4 regions of the Streptomyces sp. NPDC111516 genome follow, and region 3 is predicted to be linked to each of the others. Evidence: riboswitches for the same ligand, from Rfam matches in the RefSeq annotation. Region 3 holds a riboswitch; each other region holds the start of a gene.

Evidence for each region. A riboswitch is a leader RNA that binds a small molecule or an ion and turns the genes downstream of it on or off. The one in region 3 is predicted to bind cobalamin.
Region 1: it holds a riboswitch for cobalamin, as region 3 does, so the genes downstream of both, ACZ7L9_RS28065 (ABC transporter substrate-binding protein) here and nicT (Nickel transporter NicT) in region 3, are expected to answer to the same signal.
Region 2: it holds a riboswitch for cobalamin, as region 3 does, so the genes downstream of both, ACZ7L9_RS27210 (ABC transporter substrate-binding protein) here and nicT (Nickel transporter NicT) in region 3, are expected to answer to the same signal.
Region 4: it holds a riboswitch for cobalamin, as region 3 does, so the genes downstream of both, ACZ7L9_RS07240 (ribonucleoside-diphosphate reductase subunit alpha) here and nicT (Nickel transporter NicT) in region 3, are expected to answer to the same signal.

What each region holds. Positions count from the first base shown of each region.
Region 1 is NZ_JBVKBV010000018.1:123,387-130,770, reverse strand. Features, by position in the region: gene ACZ7L9_RS28085 (adenosylcobinamide amidohydrolase) at 1-496, opposite strand, end outside; gene ACZ7L9_RS28080 (DUF2382 domain-containing protein) at 1,106-2,131, shown strand; gene ACZ7L9_RS28075 (ABC transporter ATP-binding protein) at 2,294-3,094, opposite strand; gene ACZ7L9_RS28070 (FecCD family ABC transporter permease) at 3,091-4,170, opposite strand; gene ACZ7L9_RS28065 (ABC transporter substrate-binding protein) at 4,167-5,207, opposite strand; cobalamin riboswitch at 5,266-5,455, opposite strand; gene ACZ7L9_RS28060 (beta-ketoacyl-[acyl-carrier-protein] synthase family protein) at 5,535-6,758, opposite strand; gene ACZ7L9_RS28055 (acyl carrier protein) at 6,755-7,033, opposite strand; gene ACZ7L9_RS28050 (hypothetical protein) at 7,048-7,287, opposite strand; gene ACZ7L9_RS28045 (acyl-CoA dehydrogenase family protein) at 7,293-7,384, opposite strand, start outside.
Region 2 is NZ_JBVKBV010000017.1:79,246-86,629, forward strand. Features, by position in the region: gene ACZ7L9_RS27195 ((2Fe-2S)-binding protein) at 1-532, opposite strand, end outside; gene ACZ7L9_RS27200 (ABC transporter ATP-binding protein) at 529-1,317, opposite strand; gene ACZ7L9_RS27205 (FecCD family ABC transporter permease) at 1,314-2,369, opposite strand; gene ACZ7L9_RS27210 (ABC transporter substrate-binding protein) at 2,366-3,352, opposite strand; cobalamin riboswitch at 3,392-3,543, opposite strand; gene ACZ7L9_RS27215 (hypothetical protein) at 3,618-3,827, opposite strand; gene panD (aspartate 1-decarboxylase) at 4,061-4,486, shown strand; gene ACZ7L9_RS27225 (GNAT family N-acetyltransferase) at 4,518-4,877, shown strand; gene ACZ7L9_RS27230 (aspartate/glutamate racemase family protein) at 4,953-5,582, shown strand; gene ACZ7L9_RS27235 (family 1 encapsulin nanocompartment shell protein) at 6,391-7,188, opposite strand; gene ACZ7L9_RS27240 (Dyp-type peroxidase) at 7,188-7,384, opposite strand, start outside.
Region 3 is NZ_JBVKBV010000007.1:36-7,419, reverse strand. Features, by position in the region: gene ACZ7L9_RS15650 (sensor histidine kinase) at 1-101, shown strand, start outside; gene ACZ7L9_RS15645 (response regulator) at 98-787, shown strand; gene ACZ7L9_RS15640 (SpoIIE family protein phosphatase) at 895-3,408, shown strand; gene ACZ7L9_RS15635 (lipoate--protein ligase family protein) at 3,517-4,572, opposite strand; cobalamin riboswitch at 4,714-4,916, shown strand; gene nicT (Nickel transporter NicT) at 4,945-6,033, shown strand; gene ACZ7L9_RS15625 (electron transfer flavoprotein subunit alpha/FixB family protein) at 6,155-7,117, opposite strand; partial or broken gene ACZ7L9_RS15620 (electron transfer flavoprotein subunit beta) at 7,189-7,384, opposite strand, start outside.
Region 4 is NZ_JBVKBV010000002.1:356,764-364,147, forward strand. Features, by position in the region: gene ACZ7L9_RS07240 (ribonucleoside-diphosphate reductase subunit alpha) at 1-1,863, opposite strand, end outside; cobalamin riboswitch at 2,003-2,130, opposite strand; gene mctP (monocarboxylate uptake permease MctP) at 2,286-3,923, opposite strand; gene ACZ7L9_RS07250 (DUF3311 domain-containing protein) at 3,920-4,174, opposite strand; gene ACZ7L9_RS07255 (GntR family transcriptional regulator) at 4,441-5,205, opposite strand; gene ACZ7L9_RS07260 (extracellular solute-binding protein) at 5,485-6,768, shown strand; gene ACZ7L9_RS07265 (carbohydrate ABC transporter permease) at 6,851-7,384, shown strand, end outside.

The DNA of each region.
Region 1 (7,384 bases), on a different contig from region 3:
CGAGACTCGCGTCGAGGAGTGCCTGGACCTTGGCCTCGGTGGCCGTGGCGACGGCGTTGACGAGTGCGGCGTCGGACAGCGGCACGGGGAGTGTGACGACGATGTTGACCGTGCCCGGCCGAGGCGGGCCGCCGGTGCCTTCGGCAGGGGTCGCCGCCCAGCCGCGTACGCCGAGTCCGCAGGTGGCGGTGGCCGTGACGCCCCCGTCGTCGGCGACCGTGTACGCGGTGACGTCGGCGGCTGTCATCAGCCCGGCACCAGGGCCGGTGAGGTGTTCCGCGGCGGCGATCCGGGCGAGGTGGCGGTCGGGGTCCATACGCGGATAGCCGCCGGGCACCTGGGCGTTGAGGATCCAGTCGCGCGGGCCGATGCCGCCGCCGAGCACGGCACTGCTGCACACCCGCCATCCGTGCCCCAGCCGCCACACCAGATGATGCAGGTCCTCACCGTCCTCGCGCCGGGTCAGCAGTTCGCCGCGCTGTTGGGGCAGCCGGATGCGTACGGAACTGATGGGGCACCCCCGGTGGCACGGCAGGACGACGGTCGGCACTTGGCCGGTCGATCATATGCGCCGGGGCAGGGCGTCCCCGAGGGGTGCCCTGCCCCGGTACGGACGGTCGGGCTTCGTCCGTGCTCCGTCACGATGAAGGCCCTCCTTCGTCCATGTCATCCGTCTACCGGTGCGGAAATCGCAACGCCGTTGCGTTTTCTGGCGAAAGGATGAGGGGCCCCCAGCGGATCTCAAGGGTTTGCCGCGAATTCGCCTCCGCAGCACGAATGTGCTGCTCACATGCGGTGGCGGGAACACGTCGAACAGGTGGCGCCGACGGGAAGGTGTGCTGCCGGTGGGCACGCGTCCTTGCGCATGGTCGGGAGTTCGTGCAGGTGGCGCACACCCGACACGCTTCACCCGATTGGCCTAACTCAAGGGTGGCGTCCGCGCCGCCGTGACGGACGGCCACCGCCGAAGCGCCGCGCATGTGACGGCCGGCCTGCGCAGGCGGGGAGGTTGCAGCGTCCATCCGGGTGAGGCGCGATGGAAATCGGACGCGCCTCCCCTGATGGATCCAGCCACAGGACGCGCCCGGGCGAGGAGGGATCGGCCATGGGAGCCGCTGACGGTTTCACGGATTCCGGAGAGCTCGACGGCCTGACGGTGTACGACACCGCGGGCGAGAAGATCGGCAGTGTGGGCCGGGTGTATGTCGACGACAACACCGGCCGCCCGGACTGGATCACGGTGAAAACCGGCCTGTTCGGCATGAAGGAGAGTTTCGTGCCGCTCGCCGGGGCCCGTCGCGTGGGCTCCGACCTGCACATCACACATCCGAAGGACCGCGTCAAGGAAGCGCCCCGGGTGGACGCGGACGCGCATCTGTCCGTGGCGGAGGAGGAGGAGCTCTACCGCCATTACGGACTCGCCAGGAACACCACCGCCCGGCTCGGCGGGCAGCCGGGCACCGGAACCGCATCGTCCGCGACCGGCACCACGGCCACGGGCGCGGCGGGTGCCGCCGGAACCGGAGCCATGGGCGCGGCCGGCACCTCCGGTACGGACACCTCCCGCACCACCACGCCACGCACGACCGGCACGGCCGGAACCGGTACGGGTCCGGGCAGGCACCGCGACACCGGGACGGCCGGCACGGCCCGGCCCCTCGTCGGCGCCGGGACGGGTGCCGAGCGGTCCGCCGCGGACCTGGGCGGCCAGGAGGAGTTGATCCGCTGCGAGGAGCAACTGCACATCGGCACCGAGGAGTACGAGAGCGGCAAGGCGCGCCTGCACAAGTACGTCGTCACCGAGAACGTGACCAGGACGGTGCCGGTGACACACGAAGAGGTACGGGTCATCCGTGAACCCTTGCGGCCCGGCGACAGGACGACGGGGCCCACGGACATCCGTGAGCAGGACGTCGAGGTGACCCTGCACGCCGAGCGCGCCACCACGCGCAAGGAGACGGTGCCGGTCGAGCGGGTGCGCATGGAGACCAAGAAGGTGACCGAGCAGAAGGAGGTCTCCGCGGAACTCCGCAAGGAGCAGATCGACTACGCGGACGACAGGAACATCGGGGGCGCAGACACCGGAGGCAAGGGCATGGGCGGCGAGTACGGCCGAGGGCGCAGCCGCTGACCGCCGCGCAGAACGGCGGACAGCCGCACCGGGAGCGCGAGTGAGGGGCGGGCCCGTGCCGTGTCAGGGCCTGCTCTCTCGCCGTCAGGGCCCCGGCGGCTCGCGTACGGCACCGCCACCGCAACGCCCGTCGGCCCGCGCTGCCAGCGGCCGCCGCTCCGGTCACTCCGTGCGCTCCCGCCGCTCCGGCAGGAAGCGCACCGAAGGCCGCCCGTCGGGGCCGTCCCCAGCGACCCGCGCCCGCACCCGGTAGACGTCGGCGATGAGTTCCTCGGTGATCACTTCGGCGGGGGTTCCGGCGGCCACCACCCGCCCCTCCTTCAGGACGACGATCCGGTCGCAGAACATCGCGGCCAGGTTGAGGTCGTGCAGAGCGATCACACCGGTGAGGGGCAGCGAGGTGATCAGTGACAGCAGTTCCAGCTGGTGCTGGATGTCGAGGTGGTTCGTAGGCTCGTCGAGCAGCAGTTCACGTGGTTGCTGAGCCAGTGCGCGCGCGATCTGGACACGTTGCCGCTCGCCTCCGGAAAGGGTGTGCCAGGACTGGCCGGCACGGTCGACGAGACCGGTCCGCTCCAGGGCCTCGCGCACCGCGTCGTCGTCCGCCCGGCCGGGTGCCGACCAGGCCCTGCGGTGCGGGACGCGCCCGAGGCGTACCACGTCCAGGACGCTCAACTCGACCTGGGTGACGGCATGCTGGTCGACCACGGCGACCCGCTGGGCCACGGTCCGGCGGCCGATCGCGTCGAACCGCCGGCCGTCCAGGGTGACCACGCCGGTCTCCGGGGCGAGGACCCCCGCGAGCACCCGCAGCAGGGTGGACTTGCCGGAGCCGTTCGGCCCGATCAGCCCGACGGTCGTGCCGGGCGGCGGAGCGAGGTGGACCCCGTCGAGAATGAGGCGTCCGCCCGCTTCCCGGCTGACCCGTTCGGCACGCAGCCCCTCAGTGGTTCCCCCCGTCATGTGATCCTCCGGGTGCGGTACAGGACCAGGACGAACGCGGGCACGCCGATGAGCGCGGTGACGACACCCACCGGCACCTCCTGCGGGTCGAGGACCGTCCTGGCGAGCGTGTCGACCCAGACCAGGAACACGGCCCCGGCCAGTGCGGTGACCGGCAGCAGGCGCCGGTGTCCGGAGCCGGCGAGTGCCCGGGCGGCGTGCGGGAGTACCAGGCCGACGAAGCCGATGGCGCCGGCCGAGCTGACGAGTGCGGCGGTCAGCAGCGCGGTCGTGCAGAGCAGCACGATCCGGGCGCGGGCGACCTGGACGCCGAGCGCGGCGGCGGCGTCCGGGCCGAACGCGAAGGCGTCGAGCGTACGGGCGTGTCCGAGGCAGACCAGCAGCGTCAGGACAAGAACGGCGGAGCAGATCCACACGTCGGTCCAGCCGACCCCGCTGAGCGAGCCGAGCAGCCAGAACAGCACCCCGCGGGTCTGCTCGGCGTCGGCGGAGGTCATTACCACGAAGGAGGTGAGCGCGGAGAACAGCTGCATAGCCGCCACACCGGAGAGGACGACCCGGTCGGTCGTGCCGCCCAGGGTGTGGCTCAGCAGCAGAACGAGGGCGAACGAGCACAGTGCGCCGATGAACGCGCCGGCCGAGATCGACACCGCTCCCCCACCGACCCCGAGGACGACGACCACGACCGCGCCGGTCGACGCGCCGGAGGAGACGCCGAGGACGAACGGGTCGGCGAGCGGGTTGCGGAGCAGGGACTGCATGACGGTGCCGCACACCGCGAGTCCGGCGCCGCACACCGCCGCGAGCAGGGTGCGTGGCATGCGCAGGTTCCAGATGATGCCGTCCCGGATCGGGGTGAGCCGCGTCCGGCCCCAGCCGAGGTGGGCGGCCACCGTGGACCAGACGTCGGCGACGGAGATGCGGGCGGGGCCGATGGTTACGGCGACCGCGACGGACAGCACGAGCAGCGCGACGCCGCAGGCCCACAGGACCCCGCCGCGCAGCTTCCGTACACCGTCCCCGCCTTGGGAGGCTCGCCGCGCGCCCTCCGCCCAGGTCCGCTCGGTGTCCGTCACTGCGCGAGCCCGAACGTGCGCAGCCCGGCGGCGACGCGTTCCACGCCCTCGACCGTCCGGATGGACGGGTTCATGGCCTGGCCGCTGAGCAGGATGTACCGCTGGTGCCTGACGGCATCCATGTTCTTCGTGGCGGGGTTGGACTCCAGGAATTCGATCTTCTTCGCGGCGCTCTCGGCGGTCTGTGCCTTGCGGGTCAGGTCACCGATGACCAGGACGTCGGGGTTGCGGTCGGCGACGGTCTCCCAGCTGATCTGCGGCCATTCCTCGTGCGTGTCGTCGAAGACGTTCTTCGCGCCGAGTTCCCCGGTGATGACTCCAGGTGCTCCGCAACAGCCGGCCAGGTACGGGGCCTTGGAGTCGGAGAACCAGTAGAGGAGAGTGGTACCGGAGGCGTCGATGGACCCGGTCGCCTTCTCCACCCGGGCCCGCAGCCGCGCCACGAGCGTGTCGCCGCGCTTCTGCACGCCGAACATCCTGGCCAGGTCGTGCACTTCGCCGTAGACGATGTCCATGGTCAGTGGCTCGATACGGGCTCCGTCGCCGCCGCCGCTGTTGTCCTTGCCGGTGCAGTCGGCGGGCGAGACATAGGTGGGGACGCCCAGTTCCTCGAACTGTTCGCGGGGGGCGACGCCGCCCTTGGCGAGGGTCGACTCGAACGACGCGCTGATGAAGTCGGGCTCCTGGTCGAGGACCTTCTCCGACGAGGGCCGGTTGTCGGCGATCCTGGGGACCTCGGCGTTGGCCTTCTCCAGGCCCTTCATCACCGGGTCGGTCCAGGTCGCGGTGGCGGCGAGCCGGTCGGCGAGGCCGAGGGACAGCAGGATCTCCGTCGACCCCTGGTCGACCGAGACGGCGCGGTGCGGCGGGGCTTCGACGGTGACGGTGCGTCCGCAGTTCTTCAGCGTCACGGGATATCCGTCGGCAGAGCCGGACTTCGCGGCGGAGTTGCTCGTTCCGCGGCCGCAGGCGGTCAGCAGGACGAGTCCCGCCGTGAGCAGGGCGATGGTGCGGACGGGGCTGGCTATGGACGGCACGGAGTCCCTCTGCGTCTCTGGGCCCATGCGCGGAGCCCGTTGGAGTTCTGCGCCCGGTACCGGGTCGCAGCCGCCAGCAGGTCTTCGGACTCGGGTTCCTTCGGACGGGACGCCTTCCCAGGACACCCGAGGGTGGGTCCCAGTGGCCGTGGCCCCGCCCGTCCCCCTCACCGCTGCGCGTCAGTTCCGGATTCTCACCGGATTCCCTGACTCCTACATGGAGTTCGACTGGCCCCGGCAAGCTATCACGAGCGTCTATGCAGCTCATGGGCGGTGTGGCCGGTGGTACGCCGGGCGGTGCCCCCGGTCGCACCACCCGCCCGACGCCTACGGACGCTGAAGGGCGATCACGGCGTTGTGTCCGCCGAATCCGAAGGAGTGGCTGATGGCGCGCCGGACAGGCAGCCGCAGAGGTTCTTCGGTGACGCAGTTGATGTCGAACTCGGGTGCCGGTGTGTGCAGGTTGGCGATCGGCGGTACGACTCCGCGCTGGAGCGTGAGGACGGTCAGTCCGGCCTCGATCGCTCCGGCCGCCCCCATGCAGTGCCCCAGCACGCCCTTCGGGGCGGTGACGGGCGGCCGGTGCGGGTAGACCCGGCCGATGAGGGCGGCCTCGGTGGCGTCGTTGAGCGGCGTCGCCGTGCCGTGCGCGTTGATGTGCTCGACGTCCTCGGCCGCCCAGCCCGCGTCGTGCAGCGCGGCTTCGACGGCCGCCTGGGCGACCGCGCCGGACGGGTGCGGGGTGGTGGGGTGGTGGGCGTCGGTGGTGGCGCCGGTGCCCGCGAGCAGTGCCCGGGGTCCGGCGCCCCGGGCTGCGGCGTCGGCCGCCCGTTCCAGCACCATGACGGCGGCGCCCTCGCCCATGACCAGCCCGGCACGGTCGGCCGCGAAGGGCCGGCACCGCCTGGCCGGGTCGCCGTGTGCCCGGGCCGCGGCTCCGGACCGGGCGAACCCGGCCATGGCGGCCGGGTAGACGATCGACTCGGTGGCTCCGGCGATCGCGATGTCGCACTGCCCGGTGACCAGGAGATCGCGGGCGACGGACAGGGCGGTGACACCGGACGAACACGCGGTGCACGGTGCCATGCTGGGACCGGTGGCCCGCAACTGGATCGCGATCTCGGCCGCCGGCATGTTCGGGATGGTGAGCAGGATGCCCGACGGCGAGATGGCATCCGGTCCGTGCCGTTCGAGTACGACGGCCTGCTCGGTCAGTGAGGCGGAGCCGCCGCTGCTGGTGCCGACGACCACCGCGACCCTGCTGCCCTCCCACCGCGCCGGGTCGAGTCCGGCGTCGGCGACCGCCTCCCGGGCGGCGAGGACGGCGAACTTGACGTACCTCCCCATCCGGAAGGACGTACGGCCGCCGATCGCGGCGTCCAGATCGATTCCGTCGACGGTGCAGGCGAAATCGATCGCGCAGCCTTCGAGTGCCGCGACGGTACGCACCGGCGAGACTCCGGCGCACACACCTTTCCAGGTGGATTCGGTGTCGTTGCCGACCGGAGTGATCATTCCCAGGCCGGTGACGGCGATGGCAGGCTTGTTCATCGGGCGTTGCTCATCGGTGCCGAGCCGCCCACCGGCGCCCCGCGGCCCGCTGTCGCGTCGATGAACCGCGTGATGTCGGCGAGGGTGGCGTCCTTGGGGAGCCTGTCGAAGGCCTCGTCGCCGCCCGCCGTCTCCCTGATGAGGACGGCGAACTCCGCGACGGCGAGGGAGTCCATCTCCAGGCTGTCCATCGTGGAATCCGGGCGGATCTCGGCGGCGGGCACTTTGAAGGTGTGTGTGAGCACCTCGGTGATCTTGGGATGAATCGCACTCATGAGCTTCCTCTCCATCATTCGGTACGGCTGCCGGGGACGGTGTGGGCATCGTCCCGATGCCGGATCAACTGGGTGGCGTGCCTCCAGTTACGCCTTGTGGCGAACCGATTCGGCACCGTCTTTCCGCGGGAGTCCGCACCACGGGCCAGGACGGCCGCCGTACCCCAGAAGGCGAGCAGCACGACCCGGACGCCGAGGGCCCCGGCCGCCTCCCGAACCCGATGGGTCCGCGGGCCCGTTCCGGTCCTGGTCATGGCCCTCATCGCGGTCCCTGAGCCGCCGTCCGGCCGCCGTGCTGCTGCCAGGCGGCCGCCGGGTCGTCGTACGCGTCCACGTAATCGACCCCCGCGA
Region 2 (7,384 bases), on a different contig from region 3:
CCCGGGCGCCGTACGCGCACAGCGCCGTGGCGCAGCCATGGGTGATGCCTCCGTTCAACTGCCTGGCCCCGGCGCGGGTACGACGGTGCAGCGCATCGGCGATGGGCAGCAGATGTCCGTCGAGGACGGTGCGGTGCAGCAGCCGTACGGAGTCCTCTCCGGTCCGGGGCGCCAGCAGCCGGGCTCTGCGTACCCGGACTCCGCCGATCCCGTGCGTGGCGGGGCGCACCAGGACATTGCCGGACCGCATGTCCGGGACCTCGTCGTGCAGCGCCCAGTGGAGCACGGCGGCGGCAGTGACCCAGCCCGCGTACACCGCCATCAGGGTCAGCGCGGTCGCATGACCGGTGCGGTGGCCGCTGCTGGTGCGCTCGCGCTCCAGCAGACTGGACAGCTCCACGCCCGCCGGATCGGCCAGTCGGTCGGCTGCCAGCCACACTCCTGCTTCGCTCGCGGACGGTTCGCCTTCGGCGACCTGCCAGCGTGGCCCGTGCGGCAAGGGCGTCCAGACGGGGGAAGTGTCGTCACTCATGACAGCGGGAGGTAGACGACGTTGGGGGAGCCGGTGACCGGGTGGACGCCGATCCGGGTTCGTATCCCGTAGACCTCGGCCAGCAGTTCTTCCGTCAGTACCGCGTGCGGGGAGCCGGACGCCACCAGTCGTCCGGCGCTGAGGACGAACAGCCGGTCGCAGTAGGAGGCGGCCAGGTTGAGGTCGTGCAGCACCAGCAGATTGGTGGTGCCCAGCGTCCTTATCAGGCCGAGGATCTCCAGCTGGTAGCGGATGTCCAGATGGTTCGTGGGTTCGTCGAGCGCCAGCAGCCCCGGTTCCTGGACCAGGGCGCGGGCGATCAGGGCCCGTTGCCGTTCCCCGCCGGACAGCTCTTCGAACCGCCGGTCGGTCAGGGGCGCCGCGCCGACGCGCTGGAGCGACTGGTCGATGCGGCGGGCGTCGTCGGCGTCGTCCTGCTCCCAGAACCGTTTGTGTGGGCTTCGGCCCATCGCCACGATCTGGCGTACGGTCAGGCCGAAGGTGCCGGGGCTGTCCTGCGGTACGACGGCGACGTGGCGGGCCCGTTCCTTCACGCCGAGGGTCGCGGCGTCCGCTCCGTCCAGCAGGACCCGGCCCGCTGCGGGGCGCAGGGCGCCGTACACACAGCGCAGGAAGGTGGTTTTGCCGCTGCCGTTCGGCCCGACCAGGCCGACCGTCTCGCCGGGGGCGGCGTCCAGCACGACTGCGTCGAGCAGAGTACGGCCGGCCACCTGGTAGCTGATCCCGTCGGCGGCGAGCGCCGTCGCGGACGGTGCCGGGCTCATCCGGTGATCCCTTCGGTACGGCTGGAGCGGCGCAGCAGCCAGAGGAAGAACGGGCCGCCGAGCAGGGCAGTGATCACCCCGGCGGGAATCTCTTCGGGGGCTGCCACGGTTCGGGCCAGCAGATCGGCCAGCAGCAGGAAGACGGCCCCGCCGAGCGCGGTCACCGGCAGCAGTCCGCGGTGGGACGCGCCGACGATCAGCCGTGCGGCGTGCGGAATCATCAGGCCGACGAAGCCGATCGCCCCGCTGTAGGCGACCAGCACGCCGATGATCAGCGACACCAGCACGAAGACCCCGCCCCGGAAACGTCCGGGGTCCAGGCCCAGGCTGCGGGCCCCTTCCTCCCCGGTGAGCAGCAGATCCAGCGGACGGGCCAGGCTGATCAGGAGTACGGCCCCGACGCCCAATATCGCGGCGGGCAGCGCCAGTTGGTCCCAGCGGGCGCCACCCAGGCCGCCCAGGGTCCAGAACAGGATCGCCCGCACATGCTCGGCCCGGGAGGACAACACCAGGATCAGGCTGGTGAATGCGGACAGCACGTACTGGATCGCCACCCCGGCCAGGATCAGTCGGCCCGTTGTCATGGTGCCGCCGCGCCGGGCCATCGCGTAGACGGCGACCAGCGCGGCCATGGACCCGGCGAACGCGGCAATGGGCAGCGCCACGTCGGTGGCCGCTCCGGCGCCGACCCCCAGCACGACGACCACGGCGGCGCCCGCTGACGCCCCGGACGAGGCGCCCAGCAGAAACGGATCGGCCAACGGGTTGCGCACCAGCGCCTGGAGCACCGTGCCCGACAGGGCCAGCCCGGCGCCGACGACGGCCCCGAGCAGCACCCTGGGCATCCGTACCTCCCACACGATCGTCGGGTACGCACCGGTGCGTTCACCGCCCAGGACCGTACTCAATACCTCGCCCGGCGGAATCCGTACCGGGCCGAGCGCCAGACCGGCCACCGCCGCCGCGAGCAGCAGCACCGTGAGGACGCCGATCACGACAGGGGCCGAGCGCAGGACGGACTTCGGGCCGGGGCGGGCGGACTCCGCGCTCACGGAGTGCCGGGGTGCAGCTGCCCGGCCAGGTCCTGCACGGCGTCGGCGACCCGGACACCGAGCACCGCCGAGGACAGCGGGAGCACCGCGAACTTCTTGTTCCTGACCGCCGGCACGTTCGCGAGTGCCGGATCGTTCAGCAGCCGCTTCTTCTTGGCTGCCATCGTGGTGCCTCCGTAGTCGTAGATCACGACCACCTCGGGCTTGCGCTTGATGACCTGCTCCCAGGACACGTCGCCGAAGGTGGCGTCGAGGTCCGCGAAGACGTTCCGGCCCCCGGCGAGCCGGACGATCTCGTTGCCGATGCCCTTGCCGCCCGCCGTGAACGCGGAGCTGTCGCCGGAGTCGTACACGAACACCGAGGGACGTGAGGAGCCCTTGAGCCCTGCCTCGACCGTCGTGATCTTCTGTCGCTCCTCGGCGATCAGCTTCCTGCCGCGTTCCGGTACGCCGAAGATCCTGGCGACTTGGGTGATCTCGGTGGCGAGCTGATCGATACCGACCTTGCCCTTGGTGCAGTTCTCGATGTTCAGCCGGGTGTTGATGCCGTCCTTCTGAAGTCCCGCCCGGTCCAGGCCCTTGGCCTTGTCGAAGGCGCTGCTGTACCCGCCGTAGACGAAGTCGGGGTTGGCGCCGAGCAGCACCTCCTTGGAGGGGTACTCCTTCGCGAGCACCTTGGTCCCGGCGTACGCGGACCGGTACTCCGGCAGGATGCTGTCGTCCAGGTAGGCCGTCCCGGTCAGCCGGTCCTGGAGCCCGAGGGCCAGCACGATCTCGGTGACGTGCTGGTTCATGGTGACGACCCGCTTCGGCGGGGCGTCGAAGGTCGTCTTCGTACCGCAGTTGGTGACCGTGTAGGGAAAACCGTCGACGGCCGGTGCGGCCTTTGCCTTGTCCTCGCCGTCCGTGCCGGAGCCGCATCCGGTGAGCGGCAGCAGAAGCAGCGGTATGAGCGCGAGTGGTACACGGCGGATCCGGGGCATGGCCGAGCCTTTCCGGGGGATGTCCTCGTCCCCTGGGTCGTACGAGAAGGCGGCGCGGCCAGTATCTGGCTTCCGGGCTGCTGCAGCCCGGTCACAGTGGCGGGACCGTACCGGATTCACACCGGTTTCCTGACGCGCGTCGCCTGAATTTTCGAAGCCCATTCTGTCAGACCGCGCATTCCGACAGGTCCCGACCCGTGCGTTGTCGGCCCTGGTCGGCCCCGGACGCCGAGGTCCGCGACGACCGAGGGCATCTGACCACCATTCAGGCTGCTGTGGTGTCGGTGATCAGACGACGCTTGCGTCCCTTGATCTTCTTGCCGGCGTAGATGCCCTGGCTGGTCTCGGTAACGTTTCCCGAAACCTTCACGCTCTGCGCGTCCACCACGGCGGCGGTCGGCTGGGCGCGGCTACGGCCGTTGGCCCGGTGGGCGTGTCCCGTAACAGGCCGTGGCCTGCTGAGTGGTGCCGTCAAGTCAGCATCTGATCAGCATCAGTCCCCCAGAATTCCGAGATGGCCTTCCGGTCAGGTGCCCGATCGGCCGCGTTGCAACAGCCTGATTCGCGCGGAATCGCAGGCAGGGAGCCTGCTCGCGAGCGTGAACTGATGTTCTCTGCAATCTACGAGTCCAAGGCGTGCAGTTGTACAGTGAAGAACGCCCTTGACCTGCACAAAGCTGGCAGGGAGCCCTCTTCCAGGAGTACAGATTGCTGCGCACGATGTTCAAGTCCAAGATCCACCGGGCCACCGTGACCCAGGCCGACCTGCACTACGTCGGTTCCGTCACCGTCGATGCCGAGTTGATGGAAGCGGCGGACCTGCTGCCCGGCGAGCTGGTGCACATCGTCGACATCGACAACGGTGCACGCCTGGAGACGTACGTCATCGAGGGCGAACGCGGCTCCGGTGTCATCGGCGTCAACGGCGCCGCCGCCCACCTCGTCCACCCCGGTGACCTGGTCATCCTGATCAGTTACGCCCAGGTCGACGACGCCGAGGCGCGCGGCCTGACCCCGCGTATCGTGCATGTCGATGCCGACAACCGGATCGTCGCGCTCGGCGCCGATGCCTCCGAGCCCGTACCCGGCACCGCCACCGAACGGAGCCCGCACGCCCTCCCAGCGGCGCGCTGACCCCGGCTCGACCACTGAGGGAGCACCCGTCATGGCAGAACAGACCGACCGGATCGAACTCGACATCCGCGACGACCGCACGCGCGGCAACCTCCTCGCGTACGAGAACGGGAAGGCCGCCGGAGTCATCGCGTACTTCGTGATGGAAGGCGACCCCGCGGCGCTCGTCGCCGTGCACACCGTCGTCGAGCCCGGCCACGAGGGCAAGGGCATCGCGGGCGCCCTCGTCCAGGAGTTCTACGCCATGGCGGGCCGCGAGGGTGTCCCGGTCGTCCCGCTCTGCCCGTACGCCGCGAAGTGGGCGGAGCGCCACCCCGACCGGGCTCCCGAGGCCCCGGCCGAACTGGTGGAGCGGGCGAAGGCGCAGCTCACGTCCCACCCCGAGTTGTAGTGATCAACACGGCGGACTGCACCGATCCACTCGGCCGATGACCCGACCCGGACCGGGGAGTTGTACGTTCGGTCGATGACACTCGCACTTCTGCACACCTCCCCGGTCCACGTCCCGGTCTTCGACGCGCTCCGGGACACGGATCATCCCGGACTCGCCCTGCGCCATCTCGTGTCCGAGAACCTGCTCGCCCGGGCCAGGGACGAGGGCCCCGAAGCGGTGTCGGACGAGATCCGGGCGCTGCTCGCGGGCGTCGTCGCCGAAGGTGCCTCCGCCGTTCTCTGCACCTGTTCGACGATCGGCGGGGTCGCGGAGTCGGCCGCGCTGACGGTCGGGGTTCCGGTGCTGCGTGTCGACCGCCCCATGGCGGCCGCTGCCTCGGAAATGGACCGCGTGGTGGTCCTCGCGGCGCTGGGCGACACCCTGGCGCCGACCCTCGCGCTGCTCGCCGAAGAGGTGGGGGACCGGCCCGTCGGGGTCCGCACCGTCCTGGTCGAGGGGGCCTGGGCGCGCTTCGAGGCCGGGGACCGCGACGGCTTTCTGGACCTGGTCGCGGCGGCGGTAGATGCGGTGACGGACGCCGATGTGATCGTGCTGGCGCAGGCGTCGATGGCCGATGTGGTCACCCGTGCGGTCACCCGGATCCCGGTGCTCGCCAGCCCCCGGACGGGCCTCGCAGCCGCGGCAGTCGCCGCCGCGCGCTGACCCGTCGCGGGGACGGTGCACCCGGACAGATCATCCGGAACCCGTACGCATGGGCTCACCAGGCGCGGGCAGCCGCTCCGGGGGACGGTGGAAGCAGATCCACCCCGAACCGCTCGGAGGCCTCCGATGACCAATCCGTACCCCGACCCCGTGGCACCGGCGCCCACGCCCGGACCGATGCCCGAGCCGCCGTCGCCGCTGCCGGAGCCGCCGCCTCCGCCGCCCGGACCCGTCCCGCCCGGCCCCGCGCCGGATCCGATTCCACAGCCGCCCACCCCGAACCCCGAGCCGGTACCGGAACCGGAGCCGTCACCTCATCCGCCCGGCTGACCGCCCGGTCCGTCTCGCGGGCTCCGGCCCCTCGACAGCGCTACTCCGGTGCCGACCGGGGCGGTGTCCACGCGCGCCGTGAGCCGGTGATCGAGCCCTGTTCGTATGCTGCCGGTCGCGGTCCGCGGCCGTGGGGCCGACCTGGGGTGTGCTGTCCGGGAACTTCCGCCGGAAGCACCGCCGCGGCCCGCGCCGCCCTTGCCGCGTGGGGCGCACCGGTCCTCGTCCTCGCGGTATTGGAGGGCGGCCCGCTTACCTGTCTCGCCGCCGGTGTCGCGGCGTTGTTCGGCAGCCGGTCGTCCAGCCGGACGCGGGACACCATCCGTGGCTCGACAACCCCCGCCGGTTCGCCCGGACCGTCGAGGCGTTCCTGGCCCAGGGGTGGGGCGGGCCGGCGGTCTGACTCCGCCGGAGGGAACTCTCGTGGTGGACGGTCGCACCCGGCACGGCTCCCACCTGCGTGGTGCTGCCGGGAGGGTCAGGCGATGATCGGGATCACGGCCTCCGGCGTCAGCATTCGGAAGGTGAACGCCTGATGGAAGTAGAGCCGGATGCTGGTCGCGTCGTGGTCCTGATAGCCGATCGACAGATCCTGGCCCAGGCGCAGTTCGAAGTCGCCGCCCCGGGTGGACAGCAGAACGCCGCCCGTGACGGCGGGTGCCCACAGGATCTGGTCGTCCAGCAGCCGGGCCAGGTGGGTGGCCACCGGGTATCCGTGGTCGGAGGTCTCCGTCGCCTCGGTGAAGGCGTCGGCACCGAGCAGCAGCCGGTACGGGCCGTCGACCCCGGCCAGCCGCAGCCGGGTCAGCGCCTGGCTGACGGCGGTCGGATAGTCGCGGGCGTCGGCCGGAAGCGGCAGCGGGGTGTGCGAGGAGCCGTCCCGGAGCCCGGTGATGCCGGCCGACGCGTACCCGTCGATGATCGCCATGTCCTCGGCGAACGCACAGGTGCGGGCCGCGTCCTTGACGGGCTGCCAGTCGCTGTCGTCGGAACCGCGCTCGACGTCGTCCACGGCCGAACGGGTCACCGTGAACGGCACCCGCCACTCGATGACGGGCACCGAAGTGCGGGCCCGGGCGGTCACGTCCGGTGTGGGCGGATCGATTCCGCGCAGATGACCGTCGCCGATGGCTGCGAGTCCGGGACCGTCCGGGCCGGTGACATCGACGACACGGCGGCCCGCCACATGGCGGCTGAAGGTGCGCCGGGCCTCTTCTTCGATCTGGTCCCAGGCGGCTTCCGTGACGGGGGCGAGTTCGCGGTGGAGGTTGTTCATCACTGGGCGCTTTCTTGCAGGCTGCCGATGCGCAGCGAGCCGTCGTCCGACCGAACCGGGGCCGGGGCCTGCGCCACCGCGGGCGCGGACGCCGGCTCCGGCAGGGTCTCGGCCGCGGTCATGGCGGGCGACGGTGGCGGGGCGTCGAAGAAGTCGGCGCGGGGGGCGTAGAAGAGTGTGCCGGTGACCGCCGTGG
Region 3 (7,384 bases):
TCACCGCACTCGGCGGCACCCTCGAAGCCGCACCCCGCCCGGCCGGCGGCTTCTCCGTATGCGCGGAGCTCCCCCTCCACACCGCCGGAACCCTCGGATGACCGACTTGCAGGCGCGGCCGATCCGGGTGCTGATCGTCGACGACCAGGCGCTGATGCGGGCAGGATTCCGGGCGCTGCTCGACGCGGAGGACGGCATCGAGGTGATCGGTGAGGCCGCCGACGGCCGCCACGGTCTGGACCTCGCCCGGCTGCACACCCCGGACGTCGCGCTCGTTGACGTACAGATGCCGGTGATGGGCGGCATCGAGACCACCCGCGAGATCGCCGCCGACCCCCGGCTGGCCACCGTCCATGTCGTGATCCTCACCAATTACGGCCTCGACGAGTACGTCTTCGACGCGCTGCGCGCCGGAGCCGCCGGGTTCCTCCTGAAGGACACCGAACCGGCCGAACTCCTCCGTGCGATCCGCGTAGCGGCCGGCGGTGACGCATTGCTCTCGCCCGCGATCACCCGCCGGCTGATCGGCGAATTCGTCGCCAGACCACCCGACCGGACCACCGCCCCCGGTTTCGAGAACCTCACCCGCCGGGAACGGGAAGTCAGCGCACTCGCCGCTCACGGTCTCACCAACGAGGAGATCGCCGCACACATGGTGATCAGCCCGTTCACCGCGAAGACGCACATCAGCCGCGCCATGACCAAGCTGGGGGCCCGGGACCGGGCGCAGCTCGTCGTCTTCGCGTACGAATCGGGCCTCGTCACACCGCGCGAACCACGCCGCTGACCCCGCATCGCGGCAGCCCGGCGCCCGAACCGCGCCCGCGGACATTCGCACCCGAGCCCCGTAGGCGGGATCATGGAACCGAACGGAGTGGATGGGTGGTGACCAGTATGGCGTCCGCAGGCCCGCAGTCGGCGCCCGGAGACGAACCGTCGCAGCCCAGCAGCCCTCAGCACTCCTTCGACGCAGCGAACGACGCGACCGCGGTGGTCGCCGGGACCGGAATGGTCGTCGGCTGGACGCACAGCGCGCAGGAGTTGCTCGGCTACAGCGCCGAGGAGGTGGTCGGGCGGTCCGCCGGCTTTCTCCTCGCCATGCCCGGGGACCCGGTACGGGTGGCGGGCATCGCCGAGCGGTGCCGCACGGGCGGGGGGTGGAGCGGTGTCGCCGCCGTGCGGCGGCGCGACGGGCAGCGGATCGAAGTGGATCTGCGGGTCTCGGCCGCGTTCCACCTGGACGGCCGGGAGTGCTTCCTGGTCTCCGGGCGCGAACGGAGGCCGGAGTGGGCCGTCGGGCAGTCCGTGGTCGACGCCTTCCTGACCAGCTCACCGATCGGGTTGGCGGTGCTGAACCCTCAGCTGCGCTACGTCTGGCTGAACGACACCCTGGAACGCATCGGCGGCGTCCCGCGGGCACAGCGAGTGGGCCGTGGGGTGCGCGAAGTGCTCCCGGGAATGGCGGCCGACGCCATAGAGACCCAGATGCGGCGGGTGCTGGACACCGGGGCCCCCGTCATCGACTACGAGTACCGGGGCTGGAGCTGGGCCGATCCGCACCGGGAGCGCGCCTACTCCACCTCGTTCTTCCCCCTGACCGAAGGTGACGGCACCGTCACCGGCGTCTGCTACATGGTCCTGGACGTCACGGACCGGTGGAAGGCCCAGCAGCGCCTCGCCCTGGTCAACGACGCCGGAGCCAGCATCGGCTCCACCCTGGACGTGCTGCGCACGGCTCAGGAGCTGGCCGACTTCGCGGTGCCGCGGTTCGCCGACTTCGTCGTCGTCGACCTGCTGGAACCGGTCGCCTGCCCGGAGGAGCCCGGCCCGTGGCCCCTCGGCACGGGGCCTTCCGGTACGGGAGCCACCCGTCTCGGCGCGGGTGGCGCGTCGGCCCGGCCGATGCTGCGCCGCGCGGGAATGAGCTCGGTGCGGGAGGGCTGCCCGGAGGCGGTCCACCAGGTCGGGGACATGGTGGACTCCGTGCCCCCCTCCCACGGCATCCGGTTCCTCAGCGGGGGCGAACCCATCCTGATCCCGGTCCTCGACTCCGTCAGGAGGCTGTGGGATGTCGAACAGCCCGCCAGGGCGGCGGCCATCCGCGAATTCGGTTTCCACTCCCTCATCGCCGTACCCATGCGGGCCCGGGACACGGTGCTCGGCCTGACCACCTTCATACGATCGGTGAACCTGGCCCCATTCGAACCCGAAGACGTCCTGCCGGCCCGCGAAGTGGTGGCACGGGCGGCGGTCTGCGTGGACAACGCCCGCCGCTACACCCGCGAGCACGCCGCGGCGCTGACCCTCCAGCGCAGTCTGCTACCGCACACGCTGCCCGGAGGGATGGCCCTGGACGTGGCGTCCGCGTACCTCCCGGCGGACGCCAAGGACGGTGTCGGGGGCGACTGGTTCGATGTGATCCCGCTGTCCGGCGCCCGGGTCGCCCTGGTCGTCGGCGATGTCGTCGGCCACGGCATCAGCGCCGCCGCGACCATGGGCAGGCTCCGCACCGCCGTGCACACCCTCGCCGACATGGACCTTCCCCCCGACGAACTGCTGGCCCACCTCGACGACCTCGTCCTCCGGCTGGGCGACGAGGAACCCGAGGGCGAGGCGAGCGGCACGCCCGTGCTCGGCGCCACCTGCCTGTACGCGATCTACGACCCGGTCACCCAGCTCTGCACGATGGCCCGCGCCGGCCACCCGCCGCCCGTCGTCGTCTTCCCGGACGGGCGTGTCAGCTTCCTCGAACTGCCTGCAGGGCCCCCGCTCGGCCTGGGCGGGATGCCCTTCGAGACGGCGGAGGTCCTGCTGCCGGAAGGCAGCCTGATCGGCCTCTACACCAACGGCCTCATCGAGGGCCGGGACCGGGACGCCGATGTCGGCATGTCCCACCTCGGTGCCGCCCTGTCGCAGTGCGGACTCTCCCTGGACGCACTGTGCGCGACGGTCGTCGAGCAGTTGCTCCCCGTACCGCAGCCCGACGACGTCGCCCTGCTGCTCGCCCGTACGCACGAGCTGAGTGCCGACCACGTCGTCTCCTGGGAGGTGCCCTCCGACCCGGCCGCCGTCGCGGGCGTCCGGGCCCGCACGGCGCGCGTGCTGAGGAACTGGGGCCTGGAGGAACTGGAGATGACGACCGAGCTGATCGTCAGCGAACTGGTCACCAACGCGGTGCGCTACGCCACCGGCCCGATCAGGCTGCGGCTGCTGCGCCAGTCCGTCCTGATCTGCGAGGTATCCGACGCCAGCAGCACCTCTCCCCGGCTGCGGCACGCCAGAACGACCGACGAGGGCGGCCGGGGCCTCTTCCTCGTCGCCCAGCTGACCCGCCGCTGGGGTACTCGCTACACGCCCGAAGGCAAGATCATCTGGACCGAGCAGGAACTCCCGGGGATGGCAAGGTGACGCCCCTCCCGATGGACTGTCCACAGCACCGGGAGCACAGCAACGCCTCTGTCTTCGACTCCGTGCATCACCCGCGCACGGAATCCGGCGCTCGCTCGCGGGGCCCGCTCACGGCACCCGAGCGGTCCACTCCTGGGTGCCGAACTTCGTACGCACGAGCTCCTCGGCCCGGGCCATCTCCTCGTCCGTCACCTTGCCCTGCGTGAGGCCGTGCCGGGTGCGGAAGGATTCGATCATCCGCTCTATGACGGCCTCGCGCGCCAGTCCGGTCTGGCGGCGCAACGGGTCGACGCGCTTCTTCGCGCTCCTGGTGCCCTTGTCGGAGAGCTTCTCCTTGCCGATGCGGAGCACCTCCAGCATCTTGTCGGCGTCGATGTCGTACGACATGGTCACGTGGTGCAGTACGGCGCCCTCCCCGCCGACCACGCGCTTCTGAGCCGCTCCCGCGATCTTCCCCGCGTCCGTGGCGATGTCGTTGAGCGGCTGGTACCAGGCCTTGATGCCCATGTCGCCGAGGGCGCCGAGCACCCAGTCGTCCAGATAGGCGTAGCTGTCGGCGAAAGAGAGGCCGGAGACCAGGGAATCGGGAACGGAGAGCGAGTACGTGATGGTGTTGCCCGGTTCCACGAACATGGCCCCACCACCGGATATGCGGCGGACGACCGTGATGCCGTGGCGTTTCGCACCTGCCGGGTCGACCTCGTTGCGCAACGACTGGAAACTGCCGATGATCACGGCGGGCGAGGCCCACTCCCACACCCGGAGCGTCGGCGGACGCCGGCCCGCGGCGACCTCGGCGGTGATGACCTCGTCGAGGGCCATGTGGAGCGCGGGGGACTGCGGGGCCTCGTGGATGAGCTGCCAGTCGTAGTCGCTCCACTCGGTGGCGTGCGCGAGGGCCCGGCGCACGGCGACGGCGACGCCCTCGGAGCTGAGGCCGAGCATCACGGTCGAGGCGGGGAGAGCCGCGTCGATGCGGGCGGCGAGACCGGCGGTGTCGGTGTTGGCCGGGGCGCCTTCCAGCGCCGCGTCGATCGAGAGGATCGCCTCGTCGGGCTCCAGGAAGAAGTCCCCGGCCACCCGTACGTTGCGCAACGCCCCACCATCGACGTCCAGATCGACGACGACGAGCTTGCCGCCCGGGACCTTGTACTCACCGTGCACAGCCATGCCTCCAGATCCACCGGATTCATCCACGAATCGGCACCGAACAGGAACAACGTCCCTGCCGCGCCATTTAATCCGCTGTCGGTCCACTGCGTCGCTGGTCGAACCGGAGGACTTGTGGACGTCACTCACCGGAATCTAGAGTGTGCGCGTCGTGGTGTTCGGGAAGACCGGTGACAGACTCCAGGGAGTCTCAGGCCGGAGCGGCCCTCGCCACTGTGATCGGGGAGTATCCGTCCCACTGACGCCACTGGCCGCAGAGCGCGGTTGGGAAGGCCGGGGCGGGTACGAGCGCGAGCGAACCCGTCAGCCAGGAGACCGGCCACGGCATCTCACGAAGTTATCCACGAGGTGCTGGAGCGTGACCGTATGACCCTGCCCAAGTCTGCCGTGTTCAAGTGGCGGCGCGAGGACACCATCCGCACCGCGGGGCTGCTCGCGGTGATAGCGGCCCTGCATGTGGTGGCGTTCGGCGTGTTGTTCCTGCTGGTCGTGCCAGGGCATTACGAGGTCGGTTCCAAGGCGTTCGGCATCGGGCTCGGGATCACCGCCTACACCCTCGGCATGCGGCACGCCTTCGACGCCGACCACATCGCCGCCATCGACAACACGACCCGCAAACTGATGGCCGACGGCAAGCGGCCCGTTTCGGTCGGCTTCTGGTTCGCGCTCGGACACTCCAGCGTGGTCATCGCCATGGCCGCGCTGGTAGCCGGGGGAGCGCGCCTCGCGGGGGTGCTGATCAACGAGAATTCGGGCACGCACCAGGTGTTGGGCGTGGTCGGCACGACCGTCTCAGGGTCCTTCCTCTACCTGATCGCCGCCTTGAACCTCGTCGCGCTCGTCGGCATCCTGCGGGTGTTCAGGGCAATGCGGGCCGGCCGCTTCGACGAGGCCGAACTGGAGCAGCACCTGGACTCGCGAGGGTTCATGAACCGGATCCTCGGCCGGTTCACCCGGTCCGTCACCAGGCCCGGCCAGATGTATCCGCTCGGCTTCCTCTTCGGTCTCGGCTTCGACACCGCCACGGAGGTCACCCTGATGGTCATGGCGGGCAGCGGTGCCGCGGCCGGTGTGCCCTGGTACGCGATCCTGTGCCTGCCGCTGCTGTTCGCCGCCGGGATGAGCCTGTTCGACACGCTCGACGGAACGTTCATGAACTTCGCCTACCAGTGGGCCTTCTCCAACCCCGTACGCAAGGTCTTCTACAACCTGGCCATCACGGGCCTGTCGATCGCGGTTGCCTTCCTCATCGGCACGATCGAACTGGTCACCGTACTGCACGACAAGCTCGATCTCCGGGACTCGGTCACCGGCTGGATCTCCGGCCTCGACCTGGGCAATGTCGGCTACATCATCGTCGGGCTCTTCGTGCTGGTGTGGGCGTTGGCGTTGGCGTACTGGAGGATCGCGAAGGTCGAGGAACGCTGGACGGCCCGTGCCGCCGAAAGCGGCTGACGCCGTAGATTCCCTGGCCCCGCGGCGGGCCTCATCGACAGGACGGTCCGGGGCCGTGCGGTGAGTGAGTGCGCACCGCGCGGCCCCGGACCGTCGGGACACTGTTTCAAGGGGGGGCGGGTCAGCCCTTGCGGGTCTTGACCTCTTCGGTGAGCTGGGGCACCACCTGGAAGAGGTCGCCGACGACGCCGTAGTCGGCGAGGTCGAAGATCGGGGCTTCGGCGTCCTTGTTGATCGCGACGATCGTCTTGGACGTCTGCATGCCCGCCCGGTGCTGGATCGCCCCGGAGATACCGGACGCGATGTACAGCTGCGGCGAGACGGACTTGCCGGTCTGGCCGACCTGGCTGGAGTGCGGGTACCAGCCCGCGTCCACCGCCGCCCGCGACGCACCGACCGCCGCACCGAGCGAGTCCGCCAGCGCCTCGATGACCGCGAAGTTCTCGGCGCCGTTGACACCCCGGCCACCCGAGACGACGATCGCGGCCTCGGTCAGCTCCGGACGCCCCGTCGACTCACGCGCGGTGCGCGAGACGACCCTGGTACCGGTGGCCTGAGCGGAGAACGACACGGCCAGCGCCTGAACCGCACCCGCGGCCGGCGCGGCCTCCACCGGCGCCGAGTTCGGCTTGACCGTGATCACCGGGGTGCCCCTGACCACCCGGGACCTGGTGGTGAACGACGCCGCGAACGCGGACTGCGTGGCGACCGGACCCTGCTCACCGGCCTCCAGATCCACCGCGTCCGTGATGATCCCGGAACCGATACGCACCGCGAGACGGGCCGCGATCTCCTTGCCCTCCGCGGACGACGGGACCAGCACCGCGACCGGCGAGAGTGCCTCGAACGCCGCCTGCAGCGCATCGACCTTCGGCACCACCAGATACTCGGCGAACTCCGGCGCATCAGCCGTCAGGACCCGCACCGCACCATGCTCCGCCAGCACACCCACCGTGCCCGCGGCACCCGCACCCAACGCGAGTGCGACCGGCTCACCGACACGACGCGCCAGCGTCAGCAGCTCCAGCGTGGGCTTGCGGACGGCACCGTCCACGTGATCGACAAAGACGAGAACTTCAGCCATGGGACTTCAATCTCCTGCGAGTTGCGAAGAAAAACGAGAACAGGAACAGGAACCGGGAACCGGGGGGCGGGTCAGATGAACTTCTGGCCCGCAAGGAACTCGGCCAGCCGCTTGCCGCCCTCGCCCTCGTCCTTGACGATCGTGCCCGCCGTACGGGCCGGACGCGCCGCCGCCGAATCGACCGCGCTCCAGGCACCCGCCAGACCGACCTCGTCCGCCTCGATCTCCAGGTCCTCCAGATCCCAGGACTCCACCGGCTTCTTCTTC
Region 4 (7,384 bases), on a different contig from region 3:
CGCCGTCGGCGCGATGGCGAGCAGCAGCGAGTTGCGCATCCCCGTCTTCGCGACCCGGGCGCGCAGCGCGTCCCAGCGCTCCGGCCAGTGCAGCTCGGTGTCGTAGTGGTCGGGGTGCAGCACACCGCGCGCGGCCCGGGTCTCGGACCAGGCCGGCAGCGGGCCCGACCGCTCGGCGAGATCGCAGGACGCCTCGTACGCCGCGAGCATGATCCGCTCGGAGATCTGCGTGGAGAGCGCGCGGGCCTCGGGGGAGTCGAACGGCAGCCGCAGCTGGAAGAAGACGTCCTGCAGACCCATGGCCCCGAGGCCGACGGGGCGCCACTTCGCGTTGGAGCGGCCGGCCTGCTCGGTCGGGTAGAAGTTGATGTCGACGACCCGGTCGAGGAAGGTCACGGCGGTACGGACGGTGGCGTCCAGCCGCTCCCAGTCGATGGAGCCGTCGGCGACGAACGCGCCGAGGTTGACCGAACCCAGGTTGCAGACGGCCGTCTCGCCGTCGTCGGTGACTTCGAGGATCTCGGTGCACAGATTTGACGAGTGGACGACGCGGCCCGGCTCGGCGGTCTGGTTCGCGGTGCGGTTGGAGGCGTCCTTGAACGTCATCCAGCCCTGGCCGGTCTGCGCCAGGGTCCGCATCATCCGGCCGTACAGCTCACGGGCCGGCATCGACTTGCGGGCCAGCCCCTTGGCCTCGGCGGCCCGGTACGCGGCGTCGAACTCGTCGCCCCACAGGTCGACCAGCTCGGGCACGTCCGCGGGCGAGAACAGCGACCAGTCACCGTCCGCGTCGACCCGGCGCATGAACTCGTCCGGGATCCAGTGCGCCAGGTTGAGGTTGTGCGTACGCCGCTGGTCCTCGCCCGTGTTGTCGCGCAGCTCCAGGAACTCCTCGATGTCCGCGTGCCAGGTCTCCAGATAGACGGCGGCGGCGCCCTTGCGACGGCCGCCCTGGTTGACCGCGGCGACGGAGGCGTCGAGCGTCTTCAGGAACGGCACGATGCCGTTGGAGTGCCCGTTGGTGCCACGGATCAGCGAACCGCGGGCGCGGATGCGGGAGTACGAGAGACCGATGCCGCCCGCGTGCTTCGAGAGCCGCGCCACCTGGTGGTAGCGGTCGTAGATCGAGTCGAGCTCGTCGAGCGGGGAGTCCAGCAGGTAGCAGGAGGACATCTGCGGGTGCCGGGTGCCGGAGTTGAACAGGGTCGGCGAGGACGGCAGATAGTCGAGCCGGCTCATCAGCCCGTACAGCGCCGCGACTTCGTCCAGGGCCCGTTCCGAGTCGTTCTCGGCGAGCCCGGAGGCGACCCGCAGCATGAAGTGCTGGGGCGTCTCGATGACCTGGCGGGTGTGCGGGTGGCGGAGCAGATAGCGGCTGTGCAGGGTCCGCAGCCCGAAGTAGCCGAAGCGGTCGTCGGCGCCGTCGGCGAGCGAACGCTCCACCAGCGCGTCGAGGGCGGCCGCGTGCAGCGCGACGAACTCGGCGGTGCGGTCCGCGATCAGGCCCTCGCGGTGCCCGACGGCGACCGAGGCGGAGAAGGAGACTGCGCCCTGGCCGGCCGCCTCGTCGGCGATGGCGAGGGTCAACAGCCGGGCGGCGAGCCGGGAGTAGGCAGGGTCCTCGGAGATCAGCCCCGCGGCGGCCTCGGTGGCCAGCGCGCGCAGCTCGGCCTCGTCCGCCCGGGCGCTGCGGCCGCGCAGCGCGGCGGCGGCGACCCGACCGGGGTCGGTGTCGGGCAGATCGACGGTGAGGTCGGTCAGGGTCCGCAGCAGTGCGGTCCTCGGTCCGTCGTGTGCGGTTGCCTCGGACTCGGCCACTTCGGACACGGCGGCTGAAGCCGGATCGGCTGGCGCGATGGTCACGTGGTGCTCTCCCTCGCTCGGCTCGGGGCCGGCGGGGAACGGGGCAGCCGGGCAGAGGCGGGCCCGGGCCGGGGCAGCACTCCGTACGGCGTCCACCGGCCCAACCGCGAGGCCCGGACGTCTGGCATCCGGTTCGGTCGAGCCGGATGCACTGTCGGCAGGTCCTCGGACTTACTCGGGGGTGCGCAAAAGCGCACCGAACACACCGTTGCGGGACAGTTCCGGATTCGCACCGGATTCCCCTGCGGCGACAGCGAGCATGAGCATACATGTGGGGGCCGCCGGATGAGACAGCCCCCACATGTTGTGTCGCGTAACGGAACTCGGGACGCGCGTACGGCCCGTTGCTGAGCGCACGGACGGCCCGTCGCGCCCCGTTGGAAGGGGCTCGACGGGCCGTCGTACGGCTGTGGGAGCGGCCGTCAGTGGCCGCCGCCCGGTGCCCCAGCCGTGGCCGGCGGGAGTTCCACCTGGACGCCACGGTCGCCCGCGTCGGCCGTGTAGTCGGCCGGCGAGGTCTCGTCGACCCCGGCGGGCGCCTTCACGGCGTTCAGGACGAAGGTGAGCACCACCGTCACCACCGCGTTCAGCACGAACGCGGTCAGGCCGATGTAGCCGATCTCGCCGATGCCCGGGATCTCCTTGGACGACCCGCCGAAGTGCGCCTGGGTCGGGCTGGCGACGCCGTACGCGGCCACCGTCCCGTACACCATGCCGACCGCCCAGCCCGCGAGCAGCGCCCAGCGGTGGAACCAGCGGGTGAACAGGCCGCCGACCAGGGCCGGCATCGTCTGGAGGATCCAGATCCCGCCGAGCAGCTGGAAGTTGATCGCGACCGTCTTGTCCATGGTGAGGACGAAAGCGAGCGCGCCGACCTTCACCAGCAGCGACACCAGCTTGGAGACCTTGGTCTCCTGCTCCGGGGTCGCGTCCGGCTTCAGGAAGTCCTTATAGATGTTGCGGGTGAAGAGGTTCGCCGCGGCGATCGACATGATCGCTGCGGGCACCAGCGCGCCGATGCCGATGGCCGCGAACGCGACGCCCGCGAACCAGTCCGGGAACATGTTCTCGAACAACTGCGGGATGGCCAACTGCCCGTTGTCGACCTTGATTCCGGCGGCGATCGCCATGAAGCCGAGCAGCGCCAGCAGGCCGAGCATCAGAGAGTACAGCGGCAGGATCGTGGTGTTGCGCCGGATCACATTGCGGCTGCGGCTGGAGAGCGTCGCGGTGATCGAGTGCGGATACATGAACAGCGCCAGCGCCGAGCCCAACGCCAGGGTGGCGTATCCCCATTGACCCGCCTCGCCCGGCGCCAGCGCGCCGCGCGGCTTGCCGGTCGCCGGGTTGGTCTGCGAGAACGCCTCGCCCGCCTTGGCGAAGATGTCGTGGAATCCGCCCAGCTTGATCGGGATGTAGATGATCGCCACCGCGATGACCAGATAGATCAGCCCGTCCTTGACGAACGCGATCAGCGCGGGCGCCCGCAGACCGGACGAGTAGGTGTACGCGGCGAGCACCGCGAACGCGATCAGCAGCGGCAGGTCCTTGATGAACCAGTGGGTGTTCTCGCCACCGCCGACGCCCATCACGTCCAGCACCGCCTGGATGCCGACGAGTTGGAGCGCGATGTACGGCATCGTGGCGAGGATGCCCGTGATGGCGACCGCCAGCGACAGCCCCTTCGAGCCGAAGCGCCCGCGGACGAAGTCCGAGGTGGTCACGTAGCCGTGCTTGTGCGAGACCGACCAGAGCCGCGGCAGGAAGGTGAAGATCAGCGGGTACACGAGGATCGTGTACGGCACGGCGAAGAAGCCGGCCGCGCCCGCCGCGTAGATCGCCGCGGGCACGGCGACAAAGGTGTACGCGGTGTACAGGTCGCCGCCGAGCAGGAACCAGGTGACCCAGGTGCCGAACGACCGTCCGCCCAGGCCCCATTCGTCGAGACTGGCGTCGTTCTCGGCCTTCCGCCAGCGCGCGGCCAGGAAGCCCATGACCGTGACGGCCAGGAAGAAGAAGATGAAGACGCCGAGCGCGACGCCGTTCACGCCGTCCTTCATGCCGACGCACCCCCCTTGCGGGCGCGCTGGTCACGCTGCCACAGCTTGTACGCGATCATGGTGAGCGCGGTGGAGATCAGCACCCAGAGCATCTGGTACCAGTAGAAGAACGGGATGCCGATGAAGGTGGGGTCCACCTTCGCGTACGAACTCACCCAGAGCATCGCCACGAACGGCGCGATGAGACAGAGGGCGATGACCACCCGCACCGGTGTGACGGTCGGTGGTTTTCCTTCTGGGCCTGCTGGCATGCGGCGACTCCGTCCCCTCGCTGTTCACCTGGTGTAATGCGCAGGAAATCTAGGGGAGGCTTCCGGTCACCGTCACCCCCCGTCCGCATTGCGGTCTGGCAACAGTCTCGTAAGCGGGCTCAAATGTTCGGAATGTTGTCAAACGTACGAGAATTGGTCCGGAACAAGTTGCGAACGGCCCCCGTGGAGTGGCGGATTCCACGGGGGCCGACGCGGCTGTGCGTACGGGGTGCGGTGACCGGAAGCAGCCGGTCGTCGTGGCGGGTTCAGTCCGTCGGCCGCTTCAGGCGGGCCACGAACTTGTACCGGTCGCCGCGGTAGACCGAGCGCACCCACTCCACCGGCTCGCCCCGCCCGTCCAGCGAATGCCGCGAAAGCATCAGCATCGGAAGGCCGACATCCGTACCGAGCAGCCCGGCCTCGCGCGGTGTGGCGAGCGACGTCTCGATGGTCTCCTCGGCCTCGGCCAGCCTGACGTCGTACACCTCGGCGAGCGCGGTGTAGAGAGACGTGTACTTCACCAGCGAACGGCGCAGCGCCGGGAAGCGTTTGGCCGACAGGTGCGTGGTCTCGATCGCCATCGGCTCACCGCTGGCGAGCCGGAGGCGCTCGATCCGCAGTACGCGGCCGCCGGTCGTGATGTCGAGCAGCCCGGCGAGCGTGTCGTCGGCCGTGACGTAGCCGATGTCCAGCAGCTGGGAGGTCGGCTCGAGTCCCTGGGCGCGCATGTCCTCGGTGTACGAGGTGAGCTGGAGGGCCTGGGAGACCTTCGGCTTGGCGACGAAGGTCCCCTTGCCCTGGATGCGCTCCAGCCGGCCCTCGACGACCAGTTCCTGGAGTGCCTGGCGCACGGTGGTGCGTGAGGTGTCGAACTCGGCCGCCAGGGTCCGTTCGGGCGGTACGGGAGTGCCTGGCGGCATGGTGTCCGTCATCTCCAGGAGATGACGCTTCAGCCGGTAGTACTTCGGGACGCGCGCCGTCCGTGTGGTCGCGCCCGTCTCGTTCTCCGTACTGCCCCCGTCGGCACTCATGGCCCGCCTTCCCGACTGCTGCGTTGCTGCCGTCACCGGCTCCTCCGTCTGTCGCGGCTCACATGGTGGCACGGTCCGGTCACGGGTCGTCGCCCTCCCTTAGGTGTCGGTCCTATAACGGACACGAGTGCACTTCTTATACACCCTTGACACCCATAAAGGTCTAGGCCAAGCTCCCGGTGCTGGTCTAAACCATTAAAGACCAGGTCCAGCCCCAGCAGTACTCGTCGAATGTCTTCGCGGTGGGCGGGGTTGCAGTATCCCTGAGGAGGGTTTGGCGTGAAGCGCAAGCTCATCGCGGCGATCGGCGTCGCGGGCATGATGATCGGCCTGGTGGCGTGCGGGTCCGACGACGGCGGCAGCGACAGCGGTAAGAAGGCCGGTCCGGACAGCTACAAGGGTGAGACCCTCACCGTCTGGGCCATGGACGGCTCCACGCCTCCCGGCTGGACCAAGGACCTGACCGCGGCCTTCGAGAAGAAGACCGGCGCCACGCTGAAGTTCGAGACCCAGAAGTGGAACGGCATTCAGCAGCGGATCACCACGGCGCTCTCCGAGTCGACCCCGCCGGACGTCATCGAGGTCGGCAACACCCAGACCCCCGCCTACGCGGCCACCGGTGGCCTCGCCGACCTCAGCGACCTCAAGAAGGAGATCGGCGGCGACTGGACCGAGTCCCTCAACAAGTCCTCCGTCTTCGACGGCAAGCAGTACGCAGCTCCCTGGTACTTCGCCAACCGCGTCGTCATCTACAACAAGAAGGTCTGGGCCGACGCCGGCATCAAGGACACCCCGAAGACGCGTGACGAGTTCTTCAAGGACCTCGACGCCATCAAGAAGAAGGGCAAGGCCGAGCCGATCTACCTGCCCGGTCAGAACTGGTACTTCTTCGACGGCCTGACCATCGGTCAGGGCGCGGACCTGGTGAAGAAGGAAGGCGACAAGTACGTCTCCAACCTCTCCGACCCCAAGGTCACCGCGGCCATGGACCTCTACAAGAAGTACCAGTCCTACTCCAAGGCCCCCAAGGACAAGGACGAGGCCACCCCGCAGCAGGCCGAGGTCTTCGCCAAGGGCAACGTCGGCGCCTTCATCGGCATGGGCTGGGAGGCCGGTACGGCCATTGCCGCCAACAAGAAGATCGAGAGCGACATCGGCTACTTCACCATCCCGGGTGAGACCGCCGACAAGCCCGAGGGCGTCTTCCTCGGCGGCTCCAACTTCGCGGTCGCCGCGGGCAGCAAGAAGCAGGACCTCGCCAAGGAGTTCCTGAAGCTCGCCCTGTCCGACCAGTTCGAGGGCCAGCTGGCCAAGGAGAACGGCGTCATTCCGAACAAGGAGTCGCTCAACTCCAACCTGACCGGCAACGGCGCCGCCGAGGCCGCGGCCCCGGCCGCCGCCGTCGGTGGCACCACCCCGCTCATCCCCGAGTGGGCCGCTGTCGAGAACGATCCGAATCCGATCAAGAGCTACATGACCGCGGTTCTGAACGGCAAGAGCACCGAGGACGCCGCCAAGGCGGTCGAGGCCGAGATCAACAAGCGTCTCTCGCAGAAGAGCTGATCGCACGCGCCGGGGGCGGGGACCGACCGCCCCCGGCGCGCCCGCGTGTCTGGAACGTACGGCCCAAGAAGAGATGGCGAGCATGTCAGTGCAGACCGAACAAGTGGAATCGGTCCCGGCAGCCGGTGTCCGCAAGGATGACGCGCCTTCCGGCGGCCCAGCCGCTTTGCGAAAGAAGCGGGGCGGGGGCTCGGCCCCGTACCTGCTCCTCCTGCCCGCGCTGCTCGCCACGGCGCTGCTGCTGGGCTATCCGCTGGTCAAGAACGGCATGCTGTCGTTCCAGAACCTCAACCCGCGCCAGCTGATCCAACACCTGACCGAGTGGAACGGTGTCGACAACTACAAGGAAGTCCTCGGCAGTTCGGACTTCTGGAAGGTCGTCGAGCGTTCGGTCTTCTTCACCGCCGCCAACGTCGTCCTGATCATGCTGCTCGGGACCCTGGTCGGCCTGCTGCTCGCCCGCCTCGGCAAGAGGATGCGCCTGCTGCTCATGCTGGGCCTCGTCCTTGCGTGGGCCATGCCGATCATCGCCGCGACCACGGTGTACCAGTGGCTGTTCGCCCAGCGCTTCGGAGTCGTCAACTACGTGCTCGACAGTCTCGGCTGGCACTCCATG